Regions from separate parts of the Streptomyces roseifaciens genome, predicted to be linked through region 1. Evidence: predicted binding sites of a transcription regulator. Region 1 holds the regulator's gene; the other holds the start of a gene.
What was found. The regulator HrcA, encoded in region 1, represses chaperone genes, less so after heat shock. The targets are predictions, from matches to a motif close to TTNGCACTCNGNNNNNCNGAGTGCNAA.
Positions count from the first base shown of each region.

Region 2: a site for HrcA is predicted at 4,181-4,207, ahead of groL (chaperonin GroEL). Genes of this name have one in related genera too.

Region 1 is NZ_LNBE01000004.1:420,502-430,385, reverse strand. Features, by position in the region: gene AS857_RS18980 (16S rRNA (uracil(1498)-N(3))-methyltransferase) at 1-653, opposite strand, end outside; gene AS857_RS18975 (nitronate monooxygenase) at 650-1,780, opposite strand; gene dnaJ (molecular chaperone DnaJ) at 1,932-3,068, opposite strand; gene hrcA (heat-inducible transcriptional repressor HrcA) at 3,069-4,085, opposite strand; gene AS857_RS18960 (MBL fold metallo-hydrolase) at 4,272-5,024, shown strand; gene AS857_RS18955 (DUF3097 domain-containing protein) at 5,030-5,857, shown strand; gene hemW (radical SAM family heme chaperone HemW) at 5,944-7,176, opposite strand; gene AS857_RS18945 (AMP-dependent synthetase/ligase) at 7,305-9,194, opposite strand; gene lepA (translation elongation factor 4) at 9,447-9,884, opposite strand, start outside.
Region 2 is NZ_LNBE01000004.1:2,110,609-2,120,492, forward strand. Features, by position in the region: gene AS857_RS26735 (alpha,alpha-trehalose-phosphate synthase (UDP-forming)) at 1-405, opposite strand, end outside; gene AS857_RS26740 (glucosyl-3-phosphoglycerate synthase) at 447-1,394, opposite strand; SAM riboswitch class I at 1,571-1,714, shown strand; gene thrC (threonine synthase) at 1,732-3,015, shown strand; gene AS857_RS26755 (ubiquitin-like small modifier protein 1) at 3,119-3,394, shown strand; gene AS857_RS26760 (cold-shock protein) at 3,818-4,024, shown strand; gene groL (chaperonin GroEL) at 4,370-5,992, shown strand; gene AS857_RS26770 (PTS transporter subunit EIIC) at 6,083-7,636, opposite strand; gene murQ (N-acetylmuramic acid 6-phosphate etherase) at 7,644-8,825, opposite strand; gene AS857_RS26780 (MurR/RpiR family transcriptional regulator) at 8,870-9,838, opposite strand.

The DNA.
Region 1 (9,884 bases):
CCGGCCTCGGCGAACGCCGCGAGCTCCTCGGGGGAGACGCCGCCTTCGGGGCCGACCACGAGGACGATGTCGCCCGTCGCGGGCAGTGCGGCCGTGGCGAGCGCAGCGCTGTGGCCCTCCTCGTGGAGGACGGCGGCGAAGGCGGCGCCGGCGAGCAGCCCGGCGACCTGGCGGGTCGTCATCGGCTCGGCGACGTCGGGGAAGCGGAGGCGGCGGGACTGCTTGCCGGCCTCGCGGGCGGTGGCGCGCCACTTGCCGAGGGACTTCAGGCCCCGGTCGCCCTTCCACTGGGTGATGCAGCGGGAGGCGGCCCAGGGGACGATCGCGTCGACGCCGGTCTCGGTCATGGTCTCGACGGCGACTTCGCCGCGGTCGCCCTTGGGCAGGGCCTGGACGACGGTGATGCGGGGTTCGGGCTGCGGCTCGGAGCGTACGGACGTCACGGCGACGTCGAGCCGGTCCTTGCCCTCGACGGCGGCCACGGTGCCGAAGGCGCCATTGCCCTGACCGTCCGTCAGGCCGATCTCCTCGCCGACCCGGAGGCGGCGGACGGAGACCGCGTGGCGCCCTTCGGGGCCGTCGAGGGGGAAGACGGTACCGGGGAAGACCCCCGTCAGGGCGTCCTCCTCGACCAGGAACACCGGCGCTGTCATGACTCGCTCCCTCGCATTTCGCTCCCCCGCGTCTCGCTCCCCCGTACCGTGCCCCGCTCCCCCTGCGTCGATGTGTCCCGTGCCGCGTCGAGTTCGGTGATGAGCGTCTCGATGAGCGCGGCGGCGGGCAGGGGCCGGACGAGCCGGTGGCCCTGGCCGGCCCACAGGGCCATCGCCTGCGGGTCGCCCGCTTGGGCGGCGGCCTTGCGCAGCCCTGCCGTCAGGTAGTGGACCTGGGGGTAGGCGGCGGGGGCGTACGGGCCGTGCTCGTGGATGAAACGGTTCACCAGCCCGCGGGCGGGACGGCCCGAGAAGGCCCGGGTGAGCTCCGTACCCACGAACATCGGGTCGGTCAGGGCTTGTTTGTGCAGGGCGTGGGCGCCGGACTCGGGGCAGGCCAGGAAGGCGGTGCCGAGCTGCGCGGCGCTCGCGCCCGCGGCGAGGACGGCGGCTATCTGCTCGCCGCGCATCAGCCCGCCGGTGGCGATCACGGGGAGGTCGACGGCGTCGCGGACCTGGGCGAGCAGGGACAGCAGGCCGAGGCCCGCGCCCGCGCCGTCGGCGTGCGGGTCGTCGCGGTGGGTGCCCTGGTGGCCGCCGGCCTCGATGCCCTGGGCGCACACGGCGTCCGCACCGGCGTCGCGGGCGGCCAGCGCCTCGGCGGCCGAGGTGACGGTGACGACGGTCAGCGTGCCGGCGGCGGCGAGGGCGGCGACGGCCTCGCGCGAGGGGCAGCCGAACGTGAACGAGACGACCGGCACGGGGTCGTCGAGGAGGATCGCGAGCTTCGCGTCGTAGGCGTCGTCGCCGCCGTGGTCCCGGTCGCCCAGCGGCGTCTCGTACCAGGCGGACTCGCCGGCGAGCTGCTCGGCGTAGACCTCGACGGCCGCCGGGTCGGCGGCGGGTGGCTGCGGCATAAACAGATTCACACCGAAGGGTGCGGCGGTGCGGGCGCGAAGCTGCTTGATCTCTTCGTACATCGCCGCGGGCGTCTTGTAACCGGCGGCCAGGAAGCCGAGGCCGCCGGCCTCGGACACCGCGGCCGCGAGGGCGGGCCCGGAGACGCCGCCGGCCATGGGCGCCTGCACGACCGGGTGCCGGCACAGGCCGGTGAGCGCGGAGGCCACCCTGGGTTCGTATGCCATGACCACATCGTGTCACAGACCATGTCAATCACCGGACGGGCTCGATCCGAGCCCGTCCGGTGAAAAAGACCACACAGGTGCGTAGAGGACCAGGGGGAAGCGGAGCGCTCAGCGTCCGTCCCCGGCCCAGCGCCTACCGCCCGTTGAACGCATCCTTCAGCCGCGAGAACAACCCCTGCTGCCCGGGCTTGAACTCGCCCATCGGCCGCTCCTCGCCCCGCAGCTTCGCCAGCTGCCGCAGCAGCTCTTCCTGCTGCGGGTCGAGCTTGTTGGGGGTGATGACCTCGACGTGCACGACGAGGTCGCCCCGGCCGCCGCCGCGCAGGTGCGTGACGCCGCGCTGGTGCAGCGGGATCGACTGGCCCGACTGCGTGCCGGGCCGGATGTCGATCTCCTCGACGCCGTCCAGGGTCTCCAGCGGCACCTTCGTGCCGAGGGCCGCGGCCGTCATCGGGATGGTGACCGTGCAGTGCAGGTCGTCACCGCGGCGCTGGAAGACCGTGTGCGGCTTCTCGTGGATCTCGACGTACAGGTCGCCGGCGGGGCCGCCGCCGGGGCCGACCTCGCCCTCGCCCGCGAGCTGGATCCGGGTGCCGTTGTCGACACCGGCCGGGATCTTGACCGTCAGGGTGCGCCGCGAGCGGACGCGGCCGTCGCCGGCGCACTCCGGGCAGGGGGTCGGCACGACGGTGCCGAAGCCCTGGCACTGCGGGCACGGCCGGGAGGTCATGACCTGGCCGAGGAAGGAGCGGGTGACCTGCGAGACCTCGCCGCGGCCGCGGCACATGTCGCACGTCTGGGCGGAGGTGCCCGGGGCCGCGCCCTCGCCGCTGCAGGTGGTGCAGACGACGGCGGTGTCGACCTGGATCTCCTTGGTCGTCCCGAAGGCGGCCTCGTCGAGGGTCACTTCGAGACGGATCATGGCGTCCTGGCCGCGCCGGGTGCGCGAGCGCGGGCCGCGCTGCGACGCCTGTCCGAAGAAGGCGTCCATGATGTCGGAGAAATTGCCGAAGCCCGCGCCGAAGCCACCGGCGCCGCCACCGCCGCCGGACGCGGAGAGCGGGTCGCCGCCGAGGTCGTAGACCTGCTTCTTCTGCGGGTCCGAGAGCACCTCGTAGGCGGCGTTGATCTCCTTGAACCGCTCCTGCGTCTTCGGGTCCGGATTGACGTCCGGGTGCAGCTCGCGGGCGAGGCGGCGGAAGGCCTTCTTGATCTCGTCCTGCGAGGCGTCGCGCCGTACGCCCAGGACCGCGTAGTAATCCGTGGCCACTTACGACTCCGCCAGGATCTGTCCGACGTAACGTGCCACTGCGCGTACCGCTCCCATCGTTCCGGGGTAGTCCATGCGGGTCGGTCCGACCACGCCGAGTTTGGCGACTGCCTCGTCGCCCGAACCGTAGCCGACGGCGACGACCGATGTGGAGTTCAGTCCCTCGTGAGCGTTCTCATGGCCGATGCGCACCGTCATCCCGGAGTCCTTGGCCTCGCCCAGCAGCTTCAGCAGCACGACCTGCTCCTCCAGCGCCTCCAGCACGGGCCGGATGGTGAGGGGGAAGTCGTGACCGAAACGGGTGAGATTGGCGGTGCCGCCGATCATCAGCCGCTCCTCGGTCTCCTCGACCAGCGTCTCCAGCAGGGTGGCCAGCACCGTAGAAACGGTTCCGCGGTCCTCCTGCTCGAAGGACTCGGCCAGATCCGCCACCAGCTGCGGGACGTCCGTGAACCGGCGGCCCACGACACGGCTGTTGAGCCGCGCGCGCAGATCCGCCAGGGAGGTCTCGCCGATCGGGGCCGGGCAGTCGATCATGCGCTGCTCGACCCGCCCGGTGTCCGTGATCAGCACGAGCATGACGCGGGCCGGAGCCAGCGAGAGCAGCTCCACGTGGCGCACCGTCGAACGGGTCAGCGACGGATACTGCACCACCGCGACCTGCCGGGTCAGCTGCGCCAGCAGGCGGACCGTGCGCCCCACGACGTCGTCCAGGTCGACGGCGCCGTCCAGGAAGTTCTGGATGGCGCGCCGCTCCGGCGTCGACAGGGGCTTGACGCCCGCCAGGCGGTCGACGAAGAGCCGGTAGCCCTTGTCGGTCGGGATGCGGCCGGCGCTGGTGTGCGGCTGGGCGATGAAGCCCTCCTCCTCCAGCGCGGCCATGTCGTTGCGCACCGTGGCCGGGGAAACACCCAGCCGGTGCCGCTCGGTGAGGGCCTTGGAGCCGACCGGCTCCTCTGTGCCCACATAGTCCTGGACGATGGCGCGCAACACCTCGAGCCTGCGTTCGCTCAGCATCGCGCGCACCTCCAAGTCCAGACCGTCTTACGGGGCCCGTTCCTGGCACTCAGCAGTCACGAGTGCCAAAGCCCTCCAGCCAGTGTACGGCCGTGCACCACAGGCAGGGCAAGAGCCGTCCCCGCCGCGTGCCCGCGGCAGGACGCCGGACGGGCAACCGTACCGCGCTCCCGCTAGCGTCCTGGTATGGACAGCGGTCAGCAAGGCCAGGGGCATGCAGCACGGTGGGAGCGGCTCGCGCCGGGCGTCGCGCGCCGCCGAATGCCGACGTGGGACGCCACCGTCGGGGCCGTCGCGGGCAGTACGGGCGTGCTGCTCGTGGACACCGGCTCGACGGTCGCGGAGGGCGCTGAGCTCGGGCGCGAGGTGCGCGAGCTGTTCGGCCGGGAAGTGACGCATATCGCTCTGACGCACCCCCACTTCGATCACGTCTTCGGCACGGCGGCCTTCCCGGGCGCGGAGGTGTACGGGGCCGTGGGCGCCGCCGAGCTGATGCGGCGCGAGCGCGAGGAGCTGCGCCTGGACGCGGAGCGGTACGGGCTCGCGCCCGGGGCCGCCGCGGAGGCCGCCGAGCGGCTGGTCACGCCCCGGCACCCGGTCAGCGGGGAGCTGACGCTGGACCTGGGCGACGGGCCGCGGGTGCTCCTCGCCAACCTCGGGCCCGGCCACACCGCGCACGACCTGGCGGTCTTCGTCGCGGGCTCGGGCGGGGCGCCCGAGGTCGTCTTCTGCGGGGACCTGCTGGAGGAGTCCGGCGAGCCCCAGGCCGGACCGGACGCTCTCCCCCACCGGTGGCCCGCGGCCCTGGACCGGCTGCTGGCGCTCGGCGGCGAGGACGCGCTGTACGTGCCGGGGCACGGGGCGGTGGTGGACGCGGCGTTCGTACGGGCGCAGCGGGACGCCTTGGCGGCACGCTTCGGCGTGTCCCGGGAAGAATGATCGCCATGCGCAGCAGACAGTACGGACCGGACCTGACCCCTCCGTGGAAGCGGAACACGCCCGTGCCCGAGGTGCCGGCCGAGGCCGACCTCGTGGTCGAGGAGGTCACCACCGGTTTCTGCGGGGCGGTGATCCGGTGCGAGAAGACGGCGCAGGGGCCGGTGGTCACCCTTGAGGACCGCTTCGGCAAGCACCGGGTCTTCCCGATGGAGCCTCGCGGCTTCCTCCTGGAGGGGCGCGTCGTCACCCTCGTACGCCCCGCGGGTGCGGCACGCGCTCCCCAAGGGCCCGCGCGGACGGCCTCCGGCTCGATCGCCGTCCCCGGGGCGCGCGCACGCGTCGCCCGGGCGGGCCGCATCTACGTGGAGGGCCGCCACGACGCCGAGCTCGTGGAGCGGGTGTGGGGCGACGACCTGCGCATCGAGGGCGTGGTCGTCGAGTACCTGGAGGGAATCGACGACCTCCCGGCGATCGTCCGCTCCTTCGCCCCCGGGCCGGACGCCCGGCTGGGCGTCCTGGTGGACCACCTCGTGCCCGGCTCGAAGGAGTCGAGGATCGCGGCGGAGGTGACGGGCGATCACGCGCTGGTCGTGGGTCACCCGTACGTGGACGTCTGGGAGGCGGTGAAGCCGTCGTCCGTGGGCATCCGGGAGTGGCCGCGGGTGCCGCGGGGGCAGGACTGGAAGACGGGGGTGTGCCGGGCACTGGGGTGGCAGGAGAACACGGGCGCCGCGTGGCAGAGGATCCTTTCGGGCGTGCGCTCGTACAAGGATCTTGAGCCGGAGTTGCTGGGACGGGTGGAGGAACTGATCGACTTCGTGACGGCTCCATAGCCGCGGCTCCGCCCGCTGCCGGACGGCTAAAGATTTTCAGCCGTCCGGCGATTGAGGACCGGGGTCCGGGGCAGAGCCCCGGGACCTCAGTCCACCAGGTCCCGCACCACCGCATCGGCCAGCAGCCGACCCCTCAGGGTCAGGACCGCGCGGCCCTGCGCGTACGGGCCGGGGTCCAGCAGGCCGTCCGCCAGAGCACGGGCGGCCGCCGCCGCGCCCGCGGGCCGCAGCAGCGACAGCGGGCAGCCGTCCACCAGCCGCAGCTCCAGCAGGATCCGCTCGACCCGCTGGTCCTCCTCCGGCAGGACCTCGCGGCCCGCTCCCGGGGAGCGTCCCTCGGCCAGCGCCTGCGCATACGCGCCCGGGTGCTTGACGTTCCACCACCGCACGCCCCCCACGTGGGAGTGCGCGCCGGGTCCCGCGCCCCACCAGTCCGCCCCGCGCCAGTAGAGCTCGTTGTGGCGGCAGCGGCCGGCGTCGGTCGTGGCCCAGTTGGAGACCTCGTACCAGGAGAAGCCCGCGGCGGTGAGCGCCTCCTCGGCGATGAGGTAGCGGTCGGCGTGGACGTCGTCGTCGGTCATCGGGACCTCGCCGCGGCGGATGCGGCGGGCCAGCTGGGTTCCCTCCTCGACGATCAGCGCGTACGCGGAGACGTGGTCGGGGCCGGCGCCGATCGCCGCGTCGAGGGAGGCGCGCCAGTCGTCGTCCGACTCCCCGGGGGTGCCGTAGATCAGGTCGAGGTTGACGTGCTCGAAGCCGGCCGCGCGCGCCTCGCCGACGCACGCCTCGGGGCGGCCGGGCGTGTGCGTGCGGTCGAGGATCTTCAGGACGTGCTGCCGGGCGCTCTGCATGCCGAAGGAGATCCGGTTGAAGCCGCCCTCGCGCAGCTCCGCGAGGTAGCGCGGGTCGACGGACTCCGGGTTGGCCTCGGTGGTGACCTCCGCGCCGTCCGCGAGGCCGAACTCGTCGCGGATCGCCGCGAGCATCCGCACGAGGTCGGCGGCGGGCAGCAGCGTGGGCGTGCCGCCGCCGACGAAGACGGTCTCGACGGGGCGCGGGTCATCGCCCAGGACCTTCCGTGCGAGGCGGATCTCCTCGGCGACCGTCTCGGCGTAGTTGTCCCGCGAGGCGAGCGCGCCGCCGGAGCCGCGCAGCTCGCTCGCGGTGTACGTGTTGAAGTCGCAGTACCCGCAGCGCGTCGCGCAGTAGGGCACGTGCAGGTAGAACCCGAGCGGCCGCTGCCCGGCGCCGACAAGGGCGTGACGGGGCAGGGCCCCGTCCTCGGGCATGGGTTCGCCGTCAGGCAGTACGGAAGGCATGAGTCCATTGTCCGGCATCGCCGGAGCGGACCGGCCTGGCCGGGACCGCCCCGGTCGGGACCGGCCGGGTCACCGCCCGGAGGGGGACGCCTCGGGACACCTCCCGAGAAGCGATCACCCCGCGGCGATCACTTCTCGCGAGCCCCCTCGTACATCTCCTCGATCAGGTCCTTGTAGCGCCGCTCCACGACCGGCCGCTTCAGCTTCAGGCTCGGCGTGAGCTCGCCGTGCTCGACGTCGAGGTCGCGCGGCAGCAGCCGGAACTTCTTGATCGTCTGCCAGCGCTGCAGGCCCTCGTTGACCCGCTCGACGTAGCCCTCGATGAGCTCGGTGGTCTGCCTGTCCGCGACGACCTCGGCGTAGGACCTGCCCGCCAGGCCGTGCTCGGCGGCCCAGGTCATGAGGGTGGGCTCGTCCAGCGCGAGGAGGGCGGTGCAGTAGTTGCGGTCGGCTCCGTGCACGACGGCGTTGGAGACGAAGGGGCACAGGGCCTTGAAGCGGCCCTCGATCTCGGTCGGTGCGACGTACTTGCCGCCCGAGGTCTTGATCAGGTCCTTCTTGCGGTCGGTGATGCGCAGGTAGCCGTCGGGCGAGAGCTCGCCGATGTCGCCGGTGTGGAACCAGCCGTCGCTCTCCAGGACCTCGGCGGTCTTCTCGGGCAGGCCGTGGTAGCCGGCCATGACGCCGGGGCCGCGCAGCAGGATCTCGCCGTCGTCGGCGATGCGGACCTCGGTGCCGGGCAGCGGCTTGCCGACGGTGCCGGTGCGGTAGGCCTCGCCGGGGTTGACGAAGCTGGCGGCGCTGGTCTCGGTGAGGCCGTAGCCCTCCAGGATGTGGATGCCGGCGCCGGAGAAGAAGAGGCCGATGTCCACGGGCAGCGCGGAGGCGCCGGAGATGCAGGCGCGCAGCCGGCCGCCGAAGGCCTCGCGGATCTTGGCGTAGACGAGGGTGTCCGCGATCCGGTGCTGCGCGGCGAGGCCGAAGGGGACGGTCCTGCTGCCGGTGCGGCGGAAGTTCTCCTGCGAGACCCGGGCGTACTCGCGGGCGACCTCGGCGGCCCAGCGGAAGATCTTGTACTTGGCCCCGCCGCCCTCGCGGGCCTTGGCGGCGACGCCGTTGTAGACCTTCTCGAAGATGCGCGGGACGGAAGCCATGTAGGTGGGCCGGACGACCTTGAGGTTCTCGGCGATCCGGTCCTGCCGCCCGTCGATGGCGGTGACGTGCCCGGTGCTGATCTGGCTGCAGGTCAGCACCTTGCCGAAGACGTGGGCGAGCGGCAGCCACAGGAACTGCACGTCGTCGGGGCGGACCATCTCGGTGGCCTGGATGGCGCGCGCCATGTACGACCAGGTGTCGTGGGGCAGGCGGACGCCCTTGGGGCGGCCGGTGGTGCCGGAGGTGTAGATGAGCGTCGCGAGCTGCTCGGAGCGCAGAGCGGCGATGCGGTCGCGGACGGTGCCGGGCTCGGCCTCCAGGCGGGCGGCGCCGCGCCGCTCCAGCTCGGCGAGGGAGAGCACCCAGCCGTCGGGGTCGCCGTCGGCGGGGACCGCGTCCTTCTCGTCGATGACGACGACGTGGGCGAGTCCGGGCAGGTCGGCGCGGTGCTCGCGGGCCTTGGCGAGCTGCGCCGCGTTCTCCGCGATGAGCACCCGGCTCTCGGAGTCGGAGAGGATGAACGCCGTCTCCTCGGCGTTGGTGCTGGGGTAGACCGTGGTCGTGGCGGCGCCGGAGCAGAGCACTCCGAGGTCGGCGAGGATCCACTCCACTCGGGTGGCGCTGGAGAGGGCTACGCGCTCCTCGGCCCGTACGCCGAGGTCGGCGAGGCCCGCGGCGATCGCGAAGATCCGCTCGGCCGCCTCACCCCAGGAGAGCGAGGCCCAGGTTTCGGCGCCCTGGCCGGAGGGGGCGGGGACCGGATAGCGGTAGGCCTCCGCGTCGGGTGTCGCCTCGACGCGTTCGAGGAGGATCGTCGCCACGGAGGGCGGCCGGTTCTCGATCAAAGCCTGTGTCTCGGTCACGGCGTCCTCCGGGGCCCGATCGTTGCTGGTGACTCACGAGTAACCTTCCAAGCAGTGATCAGCGTAAGCCGCCCGGGCCCGCTGCGTAAGGGCCTGGGATGGGCTTGTCGAAGCTGTGACCAGCAGGCGCGCCCCCGGCGCGGCCAATGACGCAAAAGCGCCCGTCCCCCGAGGGGAACGGGCGCTTCGGAGCGCTGCGAGGCGGTGCCGGCGGGTGTCCGCCGGGTCGCTTCGCCGGGGCCTCCGGCAGGGCTACTTCTTGCCCTTCTCCCCGGACTCGTCGCTGGACAGCACCGCGATGAAGGCCTCCTGGGGGACCTCCACGCTGCCGACCATCTTCATCCGCTTCTTGCCTTCCTTCTGCTTCTCCAGCAGCTTCCGCTTACGGGAGATGTCACCGCCGTAGCACTTGGCGAGGACGTCCTTGCGGATGGCGCGGACCGTCTCACGGGCGATGACGCGGGAGCCGATCGCGGCCTGGATCGGCACCTCGAAGTTCTGCCTCGGGATGAGCTCGCGCAGCTTGGCGACGAGCCGCACGCCGTAGGCGTAGGCCTTCTCCTTGTGCGTGATCGCGGAGAAGGCGTCGACCTTGTCGCCGTGCAGCAGGATGTCGACCTTGACCAGGTCGGCGGTCTGCTCGCCCGTGGGCTCGTAGTCGAGGGAGGCGTAGCCGCGGGTCTTGGACTT
Region 2 (9,884 bases), 1.7 Mb from region 1:
CCGGAACTCCCGGTCGAAGGAGGGCTCCAGGGGCGTCTGGTAGAGCATGTGGTGCACGAACCACAGCACGGAGTTGGCGATGCCGTTGTACGCGGCGGCGAAGGTGTCCGGCGGGATGTCGAGCATCCGCACGTGGTGGCCGCCGGTGTCGTCCGTGGGGAGTCTTCGGCCGGCGGCGCGGGCCGCCTCGCGGTCGCCCTCGCCCAGGGCCGCGCACACCCACACCGCGGCCCCGCCCTCGGCGTCGCGCTGTATCGAGCTGAGCCCGGAGACCAGCCCGCCGCCGCCGCGCCCGGCCACGAGGGTGCCGTCCTCGCTGCGCCGGTACGAGACCGGGCCGCGGTTGGAGGCGACGACGATCGGCGCGGCGGCGATCGATGCGGTGTGCACGTGCTCAGCGACCATGTGGCCAGCCTTGCCGCGGGAAGAACCGCTCAAACGTACGCTTACGCGGCGTGCCGCTGCGCGTACTCGGGTATTCCGGCCATCGGCGGCCGCTCCTCCGTGTCCACCGCGTACGTCCGCGGAACGAAGCCCTCCGAGGTCCGTTCGAACTGCGTCAGCGCAGGTCGCACCAGGTGCCCCCGGGCCAGCCGGAGCTGCGCGGTGCGGTAGATGGCGGCGGCCATCCGGCCCAGCGCCCGCCCGTCCTGGTGGCGGTGCTTGCGCACGCCCACGTCCACCTGGGCCAGCGCCCCCAGCCCGACCGTGTGCAGCGCGTCCACCAGAAGGCCCAGCTCCACGCCGTAGCCGACGGGGAACGGCAGCTGCTCCAGGAGCGAGCGGCGGGCCGCGTACTCGCCGCCGAGCGGCTGCACGAAACCGGCCAGCTGCGGCCAGTGCAGATTCAGCAGGGGACGGGCCACGAGCTCGGTCACCCGGCCGCCCTGGCCGACGGCCTCGCCCAGCGGGCGGTCGTACATCGCCTTGACGAAGTGCACGCCCGGGTCGGTCAGCAGCGGGCCCACGATCCCCGACACGAAGTCCGCCGAGAACTCGCGCAGGTCGGCGTCCACGAAGCAGACGATGTCGCCGGTCGTCGCCAGCAGGGAGCGCCACAGCACCTCGCCCTTGCCCGGCAGCGCAGGCAGGCTCGGCAGCACCTCGTCCCGGTGCACCACGCGCGCGCCGGCCGCCGCGGCGACCTCCGCCGTACGGTCCGTGGAGCCCGAGTCGATCACCACCAGCTCGTCCACCAGCGGCACCGCGTCCGACATCAGCTCGCGGCGGATCGTCGCCACGATGGTGCCGACCGTCGGCTCCTCGTTCAGCGCCGGCAGGACGACGCTCACCGTGGTGCCGGAGGCCCGTTTGGCGGCCAGAAGCATGTCGAGCGGACGATCAGCAGCGGACCAGGACCGCTCGGCCAGCCAGCGCTCCACCTCTTCCAGCACGTGTACGACTCCCTGTCTCACGGACGTTCTGCGACGCGTTCTGTGACGCATCTCGCGGTGCGGACGCCCCTCTCAACGGGCCGTCCCTTCCGTTACAGTCTTGAACAACGCGGACCGCCGTCCTATGTCGGGGGTCGCCGCGTGCACAAACGCCTGGGCCCTGCCCAGCGCCATACCGCTCATCCAGAGGGGCAGAGGGACACGGCCCGTTGAAGCCCCGGCAACCCTCCAGCCGGTCTCATCGCATATGCGGCGAGGCTCCCGGCGGGGAAGGTGCCAATTCCGTCTCGTGGCGACGTACGCCGCGAGGAAGATGAGGAGAAAGGGCCTCGCCTCCATGGCTGTGCAGTCTGTTGAACCCTCTACCACTTCTGTGGACCTCGGACCCGCCGCGGCACTCTCCTGCCGCGAGTGCGGAGAGCGCTTCGACCTCGGTCCCATCTTCGCCTGCGCCCTGTGCTTCGGTCCCCTCGAAGTCGCCTACGAACTGCCCGCCGACGGCTCGGAGGCCCTGCGCAAGCGGATCGAGGACGGCCCCGCGAACATCTGGCGCTACGCCCCCCTGCTGCCCGTCCCCGCCGACGTCGCGGACAAGCCCAGCCTCAACCCCGGCCTCACCAAGCTCGTCAAGGCCGACAACCTCGCCCGCGAGCTGGGCGTGACGGGCGGCCTGTACGTCAAGGACGACTCCGGCAACCCGACGCACTCCTTCAAGGACCGGGTCGTGGCCATCGCGGTCGAGGCCGCCCGCGCCTTCGGCTTCACCACGCTGTCGTGCTCCTCGACCGGGAACCTGGCGGGTGCGGTCGGGGCCGCGGCCGCCCGGGCCGGGTTCAAGTCGTGCGTCTTCATCCCGCACGACCTGGAGGCCGGGAAGGTCGTCATGGCCGCGGTGTACGGCGGCGACCTCGTCGGCATCGAAGGCACGTACGACGACGTCAACCGCTTCTGCAGCGAACTGATCGGCGACCCGCTGGGGGAGGGCTGGGGCTTCGTCAACGTCAACCTCCGGCCGTACTACGGCGAAGGGTCGAAGACGCTCGCCTACGAGATCTGTGAGCAGCTGGGCTGGCGGCTGCCGGACCAGATCGTCGTGCCGATCGCCTCGGGCTCACAGCTCACGAAGATCGACAAGGGGCTCAAGGAGCTCGTCGCGCTGGGGCTGGTCGAGGACCGCCCGTACAAGATCTTCGGAGCGCAGGCGGAGGGCTGCTCGCCGGTCGCGCGCGCCTTCAAGGACGGGCACGACGTGGTGCGGCCGGTGAAGCCGGACACGATCGCGAAGTCCCTCGCCATCGGCAACCCGGCCGACGGGCCGTACGTGCTGGACATTGCGCGGCGGACGGGTGGGGCGGTCGAGGACGTGAGCGATCCGGAGATCGTCGATGCGATCCGGCTGCTCGCCCGGACGGAGGGGATCTTTGCCGAGACGGCGGGTGGGGTGACGGTGGGGGTGACGCGGAAGCTGATCGAGAGTGGGCTGCTCGACCCCTCCCTCACGACCGTCGTGCTCAATACGGGCGACGGGCTCAAGACGCTCGACGCCGTTGCGGCGGGGCCGACCGTGACGATCCGGCCGTCGTTGGCGGCGTTCCGCGACGCGGGGCTTGCTGCCGTCTGACGCCTGCGGGCCGTTGTGCCCACCCTCCCCCAAACTTCGTCCGGGGGTGCCCCCAGCCCTGCGGAAGGCCTGCCCACAACTTGTTCTCGAAGGAGCTCCTCCCATGAGCGTCACCGTTCGTATCCCCACCATCCTGCGCACCTACACCGGCGGGAAGGCCGAGGTCTCCGCCGAAGGTGCGACCCTCGCCGATGTGCTCCGGTCCCTGGAGGAGAACCACGCCGGCATCGCCGCCCGTGTGCTCGACGACGCCGGCAAGCTGCGCCGGTTCGTCAACGTCTACGTCAACGACGACGACGTCCGCTTCGAGCAGGGGCTGCAGACGCCCACCCCCGACGGCTCCGCCGTCTCCGTCATCCCCGCCGTCGCGGGCGGCTGAGGTTTCACAGGGTTCCTCCGTTATTGCCGCACGACGTCCCCGGAATCGCCCCGTCCGTGAAGCGGACGGGGCGATTCCGCCTGTTGAGCGCGATACAGTTGGGGCGATCCCCGCCCGGCGTCAGTGCCGAACGCATATGAGAACCCGTCAAGTTGTGCGCGAAGTGTGTGCACGAAATGCCGGGTTGGTTGCGTTATACCCGGCCCGACTTGCCCTGAAATACCCGGAGTTCAGTCGATTTCCTCGATCGGCCATGCCCGGAATTCTCGTCCGAGTGACCTGTTGCAGACGGCATCCGTGCAGATACATTCAGCCGCGGTCGACGCGTTCCGGCGCACACCCACTGGGCTGCCAGGGGGTGAGGTCTGACCCGGGTCCGCGAAGTGCGGTCCTGCGCAAGGGCCAGTAATAGGGGAGTTAGGCATGGCTCAGGGCACCGTCAAGTGGTTCAACGCGGAGAAGGGCTACGGCTTCATCGCGGTCGACGGTGGTGCGGATGTATTCGTCCACTACAGCGCGATTCAGATGGACGGTTACCGCACCCTCGAGGAGGGTCAGCGGGTCGAGTTCGAGATCTCGCAGGGCCAGAAGGGGCCGCAGGCGGACATGGTGAAGCTGCAGCAGGTCTGATCGCGGCGCATCGACCACCGGCTCGCTCGGTTTGCAGAGGGGCCCGCACCCGACGGGGTGCGGGCCCCTCGCGCGTGTGCGGGGCGCGTGGGGTGGGTACGGCTGCCTGGGGCCCCTGCTCCCGGCGCCCCGTGGGCGTGACCGTCCCCCGAGGCGCTTGCACTCTCCCTGGTCGAGTGCTAATCATTGGGCTTAGCACTCTCCGAGTGAGAGTGACAGATTTGGACCGTCGGTGAGGTCCGTGGGCCAGGCGGGGCAAGGAACCGCAGGGTACGCAGGCCGTCCGTCGCGGGCGCCAGTGCGGTCCGGAGCAGTCTCCACCCCGTCCTGGGAGGACCACTTCACATGGCCAAGATCATCGCGTTCGACGAGGAGGCACGGCGCGGTCTCGAGCGCGGGATGAACCAGCTCGCCGACGCCGTCAAGGTCACCCTCGGCCCCAAGGGCCGCAACGTCGTCCTCGAGAAGAAGTGGGGCGCCCCCACGATCACCAACGATGGTGTCTCCATCGCCAAGGAGATCGAGCTCGAGGACCCGTACGAGAAGATCGGCGCCGAGCTGGTCAAGGAGGTCGCGAAGAAGACGGACGACGTCGCCGGTGACGGCACGACGACCGCGACCGTCCTGGCCCAGGCCCTGGTCCGCGAGGGCCTGCGCAACGTCGCCGCGGGTGCCAACCCGATGGCGCTGAAGCGCGGTATCGAGAAGGCCGTCGAGGCCGTCTCCGGTGCCCTGCTCGAGCAGGCCAAGGACGTGGAGACCAAGGAGCAGATCGCCTCCACCGCCTCCATCTCCGCCGCCGACACCCAGATCGGCGAGCTCATCGCCGAGGCCATGGACAAGGTCGGCAAGGAAGGCGTCATCACCGTCGAGGAGTCCCAGACCTTCGGTCTGGAGCTGGAGCTCACCGAGGGTATGCGCTTCGACAAGGGCTACATCTCGGCGTACTTCGCCACCGACATGGAGCGTATGGAGGCGTCCCTCGACGACCCGTACATCCTGATCGTCAACTCCAAGATCGGCTCGGTCAAGGACCTGCTGCCGCTCCTGGAGAAGGTCATGCAGTCCGGCAAGCCGCTGCTGATCATCGCCGAGGACGTCGAGGGCGAGGCCCTGTCCACGCTCGTCGTGAACAAGATCCGCGGCACCTTCAAGTCCGTCGCCGTCAAGGCCCCGGGCTTCGGCGACCGCCGCAAGGCCATGCTCGGTGACATCGCCATCCTCACCGGTGGCACCGTCATCTCCGAGGAGGTCGGCCTCAAGCTGGAGAACGCCGGTCTCGACCTGCTCGGCCGCGCCCGCAAGGTCGTCATCACCAAGGACGAGACGACCATCGTCGACGGTGCCGGTGACAGCGACCAGGTCCAGGGCCGCGTCAACCAGATCCGCGCCGAGATCGAGAACAGCGACTCGGACTACGACCGCGAGAAGCTCCAGGAGCGCCTCGCGAAGCTGGCCGGCGGCGTGGCCGTCATCAAGGCCGGTGCCGCGACCGAGGTCGAGCTCAAGGAGCGCAAGCACCGCATCGAGGACGCCGTTCGCAACGCGAAGGCGGCCGTCGAGGAGGGCATCGTCGCCGGTGGTGGCGTGGCCCTGCTGCAGGCCTCCCAGGTGTTCGAGAAGCTGGAGCTCGAGGGCGACGAGGCCACCGGTGCCGCCGCCGTCAAGCTGGCCCTGGAGGCCCCGCTCAAGCAGATCGCGGTCAACGCCGGTCTCGAGGGCGGCGTCGTCGTGGAGAAGGTGCGCAACCTGACCCCGGGCCACGGTCTCAACGCCGCCACGGGCGAGTACGTCGACCTGGTCGCCGAGGGCATCATCGACCCGGCCAAGGTCACCCGCTCCGCCCTGCAGAACGCCGCGTCCATCGCTGCGCTCTTCCTCACCACCGAGGCCGTCATCGCCGACAAGCCGGAGAAGGCCGCCGCGGCCGCTCCGGGCGGCATGCCGGGCGGTGACATGGACTTCTGATCCTGACGGATCACTTGTCCTGAACGCTGTACGCCGAGGGCGGCACTCCCTGCGAAGGGGGTGCCGCCCTCGGGCGTACCGCCTTTGCCCTCAGTCGCCGGACGGGCTTCTTTCCCCACCGGCGTTCAGCTCGCGCAGCGACTCGCGGCTCAGGCCGAACGCGTACGTCGCCACGAACCCCGCCGCGTAGCCCACCAGCAGGCCCGCCCCGTAGACCGCCACCGCCCGGACCGGGCCGTGGCCGCCCTGCAGCAGCGGGAACAGGGCCCAGCCCGACGGGCCGATGGCCGTCGAGCCGACCGTGTCGCCCAGCTGCCCCAGCAGTCCCACGAACGCTCCTCCGAACGCGCCGCCGATGCAGGCGGTGACGAACGGGCGGCCCAGCGGCAGGGAGACGCCGTAGATCAAAGGCTCGCCGATGCCCAGGAGCCCGGCCGGCATTGCGAACCGGATCGTCCGGCGCACCGAGGTGTTGTGCGACAGGCGGACGTAGAGGGCGAGGGCCGCGCCCACCTGGCCGGCGCCCGCCATCGCGAGGATCGGCAGCAGCACCGTGTGGCCCTGCTGCTGGATCAGGGTCGTGTGGATGGGGATGAGGGCCTGGTGCAGGCCCAGCATCACCAGCGGCAGGAACAGCCCGCCGAGGACGAAGCCCGCCGCCGCCCCGCCGTTCGCGAGCAGCCAGTCGGCGAAGTGCCCGATGGCCGTGGCGACCTCGCCCGCCGCGTACATCAGCCCGTACAGCGTGACCAGGCCCGCGACCAGGACCGTCACCGTCGGGGTGACCAGCACGTCCAGGGCCTCGGGGACGCGGCGCCGGCACCACCGTTCGACGTGCGCGGCGAGCAGGGCCGCGGCCAGCGCACCGAGCACCCCGCCCTGGCCGGGTACGAGCTTCTCGCCGAACGCGGTCACCCGGTCCACGCCGGGGAAGACGATGATCGCCGCGACGGCCCCGCCCAGGACGGGGGTGCCGCCGAACTCCTTCGCCGTGTTGTAGCCGACGAAGACCGCGATCAGGGACATGAAGCCCGACGCGCACGCGGTCAGCGCGGGGGCCAGCGCGGGCAGCCAGTGGAGGTTGGCGAGCAGCCCGGCCAGGCCCGCCACGATGCCGCAGCCGATCAGGGCGGGGATCAGCGGGACGAAGATCTGGGCGATCCGGCGCAGGAACTCCTTGGCCGGGGTGGCGTTGCGGGCCTTGCGCTCGGCCCGGAGCGCCGCGCCGCGCTCGGCCAGCGTCTCCGCGGTGACGGCCTCTCCGGTGACGGCCTCTCCGGTGACCGCCTCCCCGGTGACGGTCTCTCCGGTGACCGTTTCTGCGGTGACCGCTGCCGCGGTGGCCGCCTCCACGTGCCGCGCGAGCTCCGGCGCGACCTTGGCCACCGCGCCCGGACCGAGCACGATCTGGAGGGCCGCGCCGTCCTCGACGATGCCCAGCACCCCCGGAAGGGCCCGCAGTTCGCCGCGCCGGACGGCCGACGGGTCCCGGACGGTCACCCGCAGCCGCGTCATGCAGTTCGTGACGGAGGTGAGGTTGCCGACGCCGCCGAGGAGGGGCAGGAGCGCGGCCGCCGTGCCGGCGCCGCGGCCGCGCTCCCCTCTCGGGCCGTCGTCCGGCGCGTCCGGAGGGTCCGGTGCCATGGTGCGGCTACCCATGTGCCGTTTGGAGGGCCGTGCGCAGGTGACCGCCCGACTCGTCCAGGAGGCGCGCGGCCGTGCGCCCGTCGACTCCGCCGAGGACGACGAGGATGGCGTGCTTCACCTCGCCGCCGGTCTCCGTCAGGGCGGCCTCTATCTCCTGCTCGGAGGCGCCCGTGGCCAGGGCGACGATCTGCCGGGAGCGGGCACGCAGCTTGTCGTTGGTGGCCCGCACGTCGACCATCAGGTTCCCGTACGTCTTGCCGAGCCGGATCATGGTGATCGTCGAGAGCATGTTGAGGACGAGCTTCTGGGCGGTGCCGGCCTTCAGCCGGGTCGAGCCGGTGAGCAGCTCGGGGCCGACGACGACCTCGATGGCGTGGTCGGCCGCCCGGCCGAGGGGCGAACCGGCGTTGCAGGACACGCCGATGGTCAGCGCCCCGGCGGCGCGGGCGTGCTCGACGGCCCCGACCGCGTAGGGGGTGCGGCCGGACGCGGAGATGCCGACGACGGTGTCGGCCGGGCCGACACCGAGGGCGGCCAGGTCGCCCGCGGCCAGCTCCAGGCTGTCCTCGGCGCCTTCGACGGCGGTGACGAGCGCCGTCGCGCCGCCCGCGATCACGCCCATGACCTGCGAGGGGTCGGTGTTGAAGGTCGGCGGGCACTCGCTGGCGTCGAGCACGCCGAGGCGGCCGGCGGTGCCCGCGCCCGCGTAGACGAGCCGGCCGCCGCGGGCCATCCGGGCGGCGGTGGCGTCGATGGCGGCGGCGATCTCGGGCAGCCGGGCCGCGACGGCGGCGGGGACGCCGGCGTCCTCGCCGTTCATGATCCTGGCGATGTCGAGGGTGGGCAGCCGGTCGATGTCCGCGAGGTCGGGGCGGAAGGCCTCGGTGGTGAGGGCGGCGAGCTCGCTGCGGAGGGCGCTGCGCGCCCGCGATGCCGGGTCCGGCGAGGCGCCGGACGGTGCGGAGGCGCCCGGCGGGGCGGGGGTGCCGGATGCCGTGGCCGGGCCGGACGGCGTGGCTGGGCCGGATGGCGTGGACGAGCCTGTCCGCGCGGGCGCCTCCGCGCCGGACGTCGCGGGAGCGCCCGGCCCGGCGGCCGTGCCGGACGGCACCGGCGGGTCGGACGGCGCGGGGGAAGCGGCCGCGGCTGCGGCTGATGCGGATGACGAAGCAGAAGAAGAGGCCATGGGCGGACGGCTCTTTCCTTGCGTGCCGGGCGGGCCGGCTTCGGTCAGCGCGGGGAGCGCGGGGCGTGGCGGTGGGCGAGCGCTTCGTACGAGGCGGACAGGGCCGGCGCCGCGGACTCGTACGTCCGCTGGGCGACGCCGATGAACAGGCAGTCCACCACGAGGAGCTGACTGGTGCGGCTCGACATGGCCGCGGGGCGCAGCTCGCTCTCCCGGGCGGAGGAGGTGGTGAGCACGTGGTCCGCGTACTGGGCGATCCCGCTCTCCGGGCGGCCGGTGATCGCGAGCGTCGTCGCGCCGTGCTCGAAGGCGACCCGCAGCGGTTCGATGACGTCGGTGGTGCGGCCGGAGTGGGTGATGGCGACGGCGACGTCGCCCGCGCGCAGCTGGACGGCGTTGGTGACGGCCAGGTGCGGGTCGGCCGGGGCGTGGGCGATCAGGCCGATGCGGAGCAGCTTCTGGACGAGGTCCTGGCCGACGAGGTTGGAGGCGCCGATGCCGTAGACGTCGATGCGCCGGGCGCCGGCGAGCGCCGCCACCGCGGCCTCCAGCTGCGCGGTGTCGAGGGCGGCGGCGGTGTCCGCCAGGCACTGCGCCTCCTCCTGGGCGAGCTTGGCGACGACGGCGGGCAGCGGGTCGTCGACCGCGATGTCGGCGGTGACGGCCGGGGCGCGGCCGGCCGCCTGCTCGGCGGCGAGCGCGGCGAGGGCGAGCCGCAGGTCGCGGTAGCCCGGATAGCCGAGGATGCGGGCGGTGCGCACGACGGTGGCCTCGCTCGTGCCGGTGCGCTCCGCGAGGCCGGTGACGGTGAGGGCGGCGGAGCCCGCGGGGTCGCTCGCCACGGTCTCGGCGACGCGCTGCATCGAGCGGGTCATGGAGGGGGCGAGCGTACGGACCTTGGCGGCGAGGGCACCGGGGGCGGGGGCGCCGCGGGCGGGCGGCGCGGCGGGGGCGTCGGCCGGCGCGGGGACCGCACGGTCGCCGCCGGTAGTTTCTTTCAGTTTGCTGCTCACCTTTTGAAAGGTATTTTCAGGGTGGTGAGCCGTCAACCGCCCCTGT